Linked DNA regions of Labrys monachus. The protein of the gene in region 2 interacts with the protein of the main gene of each other region in a pairwise test. Links are inferred from orthologs where the notes say so. Each region holds a gene or a part of one and is shown on either strand. Other genes may lie near its edges. The genes, in order: gyrB and gyrA.

Region 1 (3,375 bases), 3.5 Mb from region 2 along the record:
GTCGCGCAGGCGACAGCGCGTTTCGGCGGCGTCTGCGGGCTCGTCAACACCGTGGGAGGCTTCCAGTTCGGCCCCTTCGCCAAGGCGCTCGGGCAATGGGACGCCATGATGACGATGAATGCCCGCACCGCCCTCGCCATCAGCGCGGCGGTGCTGCCGGGCATGAAGGCGGCCCGCTACGGCCGCATCGTCCATATCGCCGCCGGTGCAGGCCTGAAGGCGCCGGCGGGGCTGGCCGCCTATGCCGCGTCGAAGGCCGCCGTCATCCGGCTGACGGAAAGCATTGCCGAAGAATGCCGCGCCGACGGCATCACCGCCAACTGCATCCTGCCCAGCATCATCGACACGCCCCAGAACCGGGCCGCCATGCCCGACGCCAACACCGACGACTGGGTATCGCCTCGATCGATCGCCCGCCTGATCGCCTTCCTCGTCTCGCCGGAGGCCGCCGTCGTCACCGGCGCCGCCATCCCGGCGACGGGCAGGGACCGCCAGGAGGCGGTGTAGCCTCGCCGGGTTCGCCGCTCCGGCTGGAGCGAAGCGCAAAGCGCATCGGCGACCGCCGACGAAAGCCGGCTGCCGCGGCGGCGTGCCCTGTCACACGTCCAGATTCGCGACGCTCAGGGCATTGTCCTGGATGAATTCGCGGCGCGGCTCGACGACGTCGCCCATCAGCTTGGTGAAGATGTCCTCGGCCTCGACGATTTCCTTGACCTGCACCTTCAGCATCGAACGGGCGTTGCGGTCGAGCGTCGTCTCCCACAGCTGTTCCGGATTCATCTCGCCGAGACCCTTGTAGCGCTGCAGCGAGAGGCCCTTGCGCGCCGCTGTCATCATGGTCTCGAACAGGGCGACGGGGCCGTGCACCACGGTCTCGTCGTTGCGGCGCGTCAGCGTCGCCGGCCTGCCATAGGTCTCGCGCAGGGATGCCGACCGCTCGTCGAGCATGCGGGCGTCGACGGTGGCGAGAAGCTGCGCGTCGAGGGCATGCGATTCCTTCACCCCGCGCACGGTGCGCTCGAACAGATAGCCACCCTTGTCGACGATGCCCGTCCAGCCGCGCTCGAATTCCTCGGCGACGGCATCGAGCCGATGCGCCACCTCGACGGCGGCGGCCGCAGCGCGTTCGGGATCGGCGACGACGCCGATATTGAGCGCGCCGGCGATGGCGGCCTGCTCCACCACGCCGCGATCGTAGCGGCTGTGCAGGGCGGCGAGCAGGGTGCGAACGTTGCGGGCATCGGTGATGACGGCGCGCAAATCCTGCGCGGCGCGTTCCTCGCCGCTGGCGAGCCGCAGCACCGACCCGTCGACCCCGGTATCGATGAGATAATCCTCCAGGGCGCGCTCATCCTTGAGGTATTGCTCGGACTTGCCGCGCGAAACCTTGTAGAGCGGCGGCTGGGCGATGTAGACATGGCCGCGATCGATGATCTCGCGCATCTGCCGGAAGAAGAAGGTCAGCAGCAGGGTGCGGATATGGCTGCCGTCGACGTCGGCGTCCGTCATGATGATGATCTTGTGATAGCGCAGCTTGTCGGCGTTGAACTCCTCCGAGCCGATGCCGGTGCCGAGGGCGGTGATCAGCGTGCCGATCATTTCGGATGACAGCATCTTGTCGAAACGCGCGCGCTCGACATTGAGGATCTTGCCGCGAAGGGGCAGCACCGCCTGATATTCGCGGGCGCGGCCCTGCTTGGCCGAGCCGCCGGCCGAGTCGCCCTCGACGATGAAGAGCTCGGCCTTGGCCGGGTCGCGCTCCTGGCAATCGGCGAGCTTGCCGGGCAGGGAGGCGACGTCGAGCACGCCCTTGCGGCGGGTGAGTTCGCGGGCGCGGCGCGCGGCCTCGCGTGCGGCGGCGGCCTCGACCACCTTGCCGACGATGACCTTCGCCTCGGCCGGATGCTCCTCGAACCAGACGCCGAGCGCCTCGTTGAGCGCGCCTTCCACCACAGGCCGGACTTCGGAGGAGACGAGCTTGTCCTTGGTCTGCGACGAGAATTTCGGGTCGGGCACCTTGACCGAGAGCACGCAGGTCAGCCCCTCCCGGCAATCGTCGCCGGTCATCTCGACCTTTTCCTTCTTGGCCATGCCCGAACTCTGGGCATAGCCGGTGATCTGGCGGGTCAGGGCGGCGCGCAGGCCGGCAAGATGGGTGCCGCCGTCGCGCTGGGGAATGTTGTTGGTGAAGCACTGCACCGATTCATGGTAGCTGTCGTTCCACCACAGGGACGCTTCGACGCCGATGCCGTCGCGCTCCGTCTTCACATAGATCGGGGCGGGAAGCAGCGCGGTCTTCGAGCGGTCGAGATAGCGCACGAAGGCGGCCAGGCCGCCCTCATACATCATCTCCTCGCTCTTTTCTCCGCCGTGGCGCCGGTCGGTGAGCACGATGCGCACGCCGGAATTGAGGAAGGCGAGTTCGCGCAGCCGATGCTCCAGCGTGGCGTAGTCGAACTCGACCTTGGTGAAGGTATCGGTCGAGGGCGTGAAAGTGACCTCGGTGCCGCGCTTGCCGTCGGACGGACCGACGAGGGCGAGCGGCGCATCGGCATTGCCGTGGGTGAAGCTCATCTGGTGGTGCTTGCCGTCACGCCAGATGCGCAGCACGAGCTTGGCGGAGAGGGCGTTCACCACGGACACGCCGACGCCGTGCAGGCCGCCGGAGACCTTGTAGGAATTCTGGTCGAACTTTCCGCCGGCGTGGAGCTGCGTCATGATCACTTCGGCGGCGGAGACGCCTTCCTCGTGATGGATGTCGGTGGGGATGCCGCGCCCGTTGTCGGTGACGGTGACGGAGCCGTCCGCGTTGAGCGTCACCGTCACCAGGTCGGCATAGCCGCCCAGCGCCTCGTCGATGGCGTTGTCCACGACCTCGTAGACCATGTGATGCAGGCCCGAACCGTCGTCGGTGTCACCGATATACATGCCCGGACGCTTGCGCACCGCATCCAGGCCCTTGAGGACCTTGATGGAATCGGCGCTGTAAGCGTTGTCGGACGTTTCGATGCGGACGGGTTCAGCCATGGAGCAACTCATTTCCTGATTCGACTTCCAATATAGGGATTCCCAAGCCGGATTTCATGCCAAATCGGCATATTTTTGTTATTTTTCAGATATTTATCCGTGATTCGGGGCACCGCGCCGCGTTTGTGATCCGCTCACCGGGCCACGACGGCGACGGCTGCGCCGGCCATGGCGGTGCTGCAGCCGCGGTTGAGCACCCGCATGGCGCGCGGGCTGGTGAAAAGGGTCCGGGCGCGGGCGGCGAGCACGACATAGAGGCCGAGCACCGCGGCGACGACGATCTCGGTCGCGGTGACCAGTTCGGCATAGCTCGAGAGCGAGATGCGGCCGAGATCGAGCAGGTTGGGC
Region 2 (3,559 bases):
GTTCTGGCCGGAGCTTCGCTGCTCGACGTTGCGCGCATGGAACCGCAAGCGGCAAGCGTGCGCGGCGACCGGCAGGCCTCGGTCGACACCACGCCTGGCTGCGCGCGGGATTCCCTGATCGCCGCTTGTGCGGGAACCCAGGGAAATGTCGCCGCCATGCGGCCGGCGACATCGATCCAGGTCTTCGAAAGGCCGGGTGAAACCATGCTGGTTCGCGTGAAGCTTGGCAACTGATTTCCGGCCGCCCCGCCGGGCGCGCCTTCCCCTCTCCAAGACCGGCCTGCACGCTCCCAGCGCATGACCGGAACTCCAGGCGGCTTCCGCAAGGAAGCCGCTTTTTTCACGGATGTCCTGCCGGGCGGGCGGGAGCCTATTCCTCGCCCACTTCCTCCTCGCCTTCATCGCGCACGCGTTCGACGGAGACGACCTTCTCGCCATCGGCCGTATCGAAGACGATGACGCCCTGAGACCCGCGGCCCACCGTGCGGATGCCATGGACCGGGCAGCGGATCAGCTGGCCGCCATTGGTGACCAGCATGATCTGGTCCGAATTCTCCACCGCATAGGACGAGACGAGCCGGCCGTTGCGCTGGTTCACCGCCATCGCGACGATGCCTTTGCCGCCGCGTCCGGTGATCCGGTACTCGTAGGAGGAGGTGCGCTTGCCGTAGCCGTTCTCCGAGATGGTGAGGATGAACTGCTCGGCCGCCGACAGTTCGGCGTAACGCTCGGTCGAGATCTCGACCGGCCCTGCCACGGCCTCCTCGGCATCGTCCACCGCCGGCTCGGCGCCGTCGACCTCGCCCGAGACGGCACGGCGCATCTTGAAATAGGTGGCGCGCTCGTCCGGGGAAATCTCCCGGTGGCGGATGATCTCCATGGCGATGACGCTGTCGTCCTTCTCGAGGCGGATGCCGCGCACGCCCATGGAATCGCGGCCCTTGAACACGCGCACGTCCGGGACCGGGAAGCGGATGCACTGCCCGAGCGCCGTGGTGAGCAGGACATCGTCCTGCTCGGTGCAGATGGAGACGTCGCGGATCTGCTCGCCCTCCTCCAGCTTCATGGCGATCTTGCCGGCGCGGTTGACCTGGACGAAATCGGACAGATCGTTGCGCCGCACCGTACCCGACGTCGTCGCGAACATGATGTGCAGCGTCGACCACTGGTTCTCGTCTTCCGGCAGCGGCATGATCGAGGTGATGCGCTCGTCCTGCTCGATCGGCAGGAGATTGACGAAGGCCTTGCCGCGGGCCTGGGGAGCCGCGAGCGGCAGGCGCCAGACCTTCTCCTTGTAGACGCGTCCCTTGGAGGAGAAGAACAGCACGGGCGTATGCGTGTTGGCGACGAAGAGCGAGGTGACGAAATCCTCCTCGCGGGTCTGCATGCCCGAGCGTCCCTTGCCGCCGCGGCGCTGGGCCCGGTAGGTCGACAGCGGCACGCGCTTGACGTAGCCGGCATGGCTGACGGTGACGACCATGTCCTCGCGCTGGATCAGGTCCTCGTCCTCGAAATCGGCGTCGGAATCGAGGATCTCCGTCCGGCGCGGCGTGGCATGATGCGCCTTGATCTCCTCCAGCTCGGTGCGGGCGATCGCCATGATGCGGGCGCGCGAGCGCAGGATGTCGAGATAGTCGACGATCTGGTCGGCGAGCTTCTTCAACTCGTCCCCGATCTCGTCGCGGCCCAGAGCGGTGAGGCGCTGCAGGCGCAGGTCGAGGATGGCACGGGCCTGGACTTCCGACAGCCTGTAGGTGCCGTCGGGATTCATCGGATGCTTGGGATCGTCGACCAGCGCGATGAGCGGCTCGATGTCGCCGGCCGGCCAGTCGCGGCCCATCAGGGATTCGCGCGCCGTGTTCGGGTCGGGGCTGGTGCGGATGATGCGGATGACTTCGTCGATATTGGCGACCGCCGTGGCCAGGCCGCACAGCACATGGGCCCGTTCCCGGGCCTTGCCGAGCAGGAAGCGGGTGCGCCGGCTGATCACCTCCTCGCGGAAGTCGACGAAGGCGGCGATGAAATCCTTCAGGTTGAGGACTTCCGGCTTGCCGCCGTTGAGCGCCACCATGTTGGCGCCGAAGCTGCTCTGCAGGGCGGTGAAGCGGTAGAGCTGGTTGAGCACGACCTCGCCGACCGCGTCGCGCTTCAGCTCGATGACCAGGCGCATGCCCTGCCGGTCCGATTCGTCGCGAACCTCGGAGATGCCCTCGATCTTCTTCTCCCGCACCAGTTCGGCGATGCGCTCCTGCAGCGTGGCCTTGTTCACCTGATAGGGAATGGCGGTGACGACGATGGCGTCGCGATCCTTGCGGATCTCCTCCACCGTCGCCGTGGCGCGCATGATGATGGAGCCGCGGCCGGTCTGATAGGCCGAACGGATGCCGGAGCGGCCGAGGATGGTGGCGCCGGTGGGAAAATCGGGACCAGGGATGATCTCTATGAGGTCATCGATCGTCACGCCGGGATTTTCGATATAGGCGAGGCAGCCATCGATGACCTCGCCGAGATTGTGCGGCGGGATATTGGTCGCCATGCCCACGGCGATGCCGCCGGCGCCGTTGGCGAGCAGGTTCGGGAACCGCGCCGGCAGCACCATCGGCTCCTGGAACTCGCCGGAATAGTTGTCCTGGAAATCGACGGTGTCGTTGTCGATGTCGTCGAGGATGGTCAGCGCCACCTTGGCGAGGCGCGCCTCGGTGTAGCGTTCGGCCGCCGGCGGATCGCCGTCGACCGAGCCGAAATTGCCCTGCCCGTCGATCAGCGGCACGCGCATGGAAAAGTCCTGCGCCAGGCGGACGAGAGCGTCGTAGATGGCCTGGTTGCCGTGCGGATGGTATTTACCCATGACGTCGCCGACGACGCGGGCGGATTTCTTGTAGGGCTTGTCCGGCGTGAAGCCGTTTTCGTGCATGGTGTAGAGAATACGGCGATGGACCGGTTTCAGCCCGTCACGCACGTCCGGGAGAGCGCGGCTCACGATGACGCTCATGGCGTAATCGAGATAGCTGCGCTTCATTTCATCCGTGATGGAAACCATCCGGATATCGGACGGTTCGCCGTCACCCGGCTTCTTGTCATTCTCGTCGGTCAACACATCGCCTCGAACAGATTCCGATCGCTCGTTCTAGCCCATTCCAAAGAGTCGCACCACAACAGCGTCGCCCGGCGCCGGGCTCCGAATTCAGGTTGAGAAGAGCCTGACGAGAGGGGTGGGAGGGCTGCCCGGCAACCGCAGGCGACGTTCACGGTGATTGGATCTTCCCCGCCCTATCCGAAAACCACGGCGTACATCAGGCGGCCGGGCAGCAGGGTGAATATGCCGGCGCCGATCAGCGCGAAGAAGAAGAGGACCAGCATCAGCCGGCGATGGGCCGCGATCCGGCCGTGGCGGGCCAGCCACACCGCGCGCGGCAAACCGACGAGGGTCAGCATCGAAAGGAGATGGATCGGGCTGAACGGCCCGACGAGACGGATCTGGTGGATCCAAAAACTCGACACGGCCAGCACGGCCATCAGCCAGACCCAGACATAGCCGACGGCGCGATGGCGCGGCGTG

The links.
Region 1: the proteins of gyrA (region 2) and gyrB interact in binary tests that used the Escherichia coli proteins (3 or more experiments, as listed by UniProt). The link is inferred for Labrys monachus from one-to-one orthologs.

The regions. Positions count from the first base shown.
Region 1 is NZ_JAUSVK010000001.1:6,360,376-6,363,750, reverse strand. The notes cover bases 313-3,371. They hold gyrB (DNA topoisomerase (ATP-hydrolyzing) subunit B), read right to left. Parts: upstream 3,028-3,371; coding sequence 598-3,027; downstream 313-597. Other genes in these bases: J3R73_RS28970 (LysE family translocator), read right to left, coding at 3,162-3,371; J3R73_RS28980 (SDR family NAD(P)-dependent oxidoreductase), read left to right, coding at 313-507. Also shown: more of J3R73_RS28980, read left to right, coding at 1-312; more of J3R73_RS28970, read right to left, coding at 3,372-3,375. UniProt on the Escherichia coli protein: DNA gyrase negatively supercoils closed circular double-stranded DNA in an ATP-dependent manner to maintain chromosomes in an underwound state.
Region 2 is NZ_JAUSVK010000001.1:2,879,091-2,882,649, reverse strand. What follows is about bases 171-3,413. They hold gyrA (DNA gyrase subunit A), read right to left. Parts: upstream 3,041-3,413; coding sequence 371-3,040; downstream 171-370. Other genes in these bases: J3R73_RS13030 (DUF2306 domain-containing protein), read right to left, coding at 3,271-3,413; J3R73_RS13040 (hypothetical protein), read left to right, coding at 171-234. Outside these bases: more of J3R73_RS13040, read left to right, coding at 1-170; more of J3R73_RS13030, read right to left, coding at 3,414-3,559. UniProt on the Escherichia coli protein: A type II topoisomerase that negatively supercoils closed circular double-stranded (ds) DNA in an ATP-dependent manner to maintain chromosomes in an underwound state.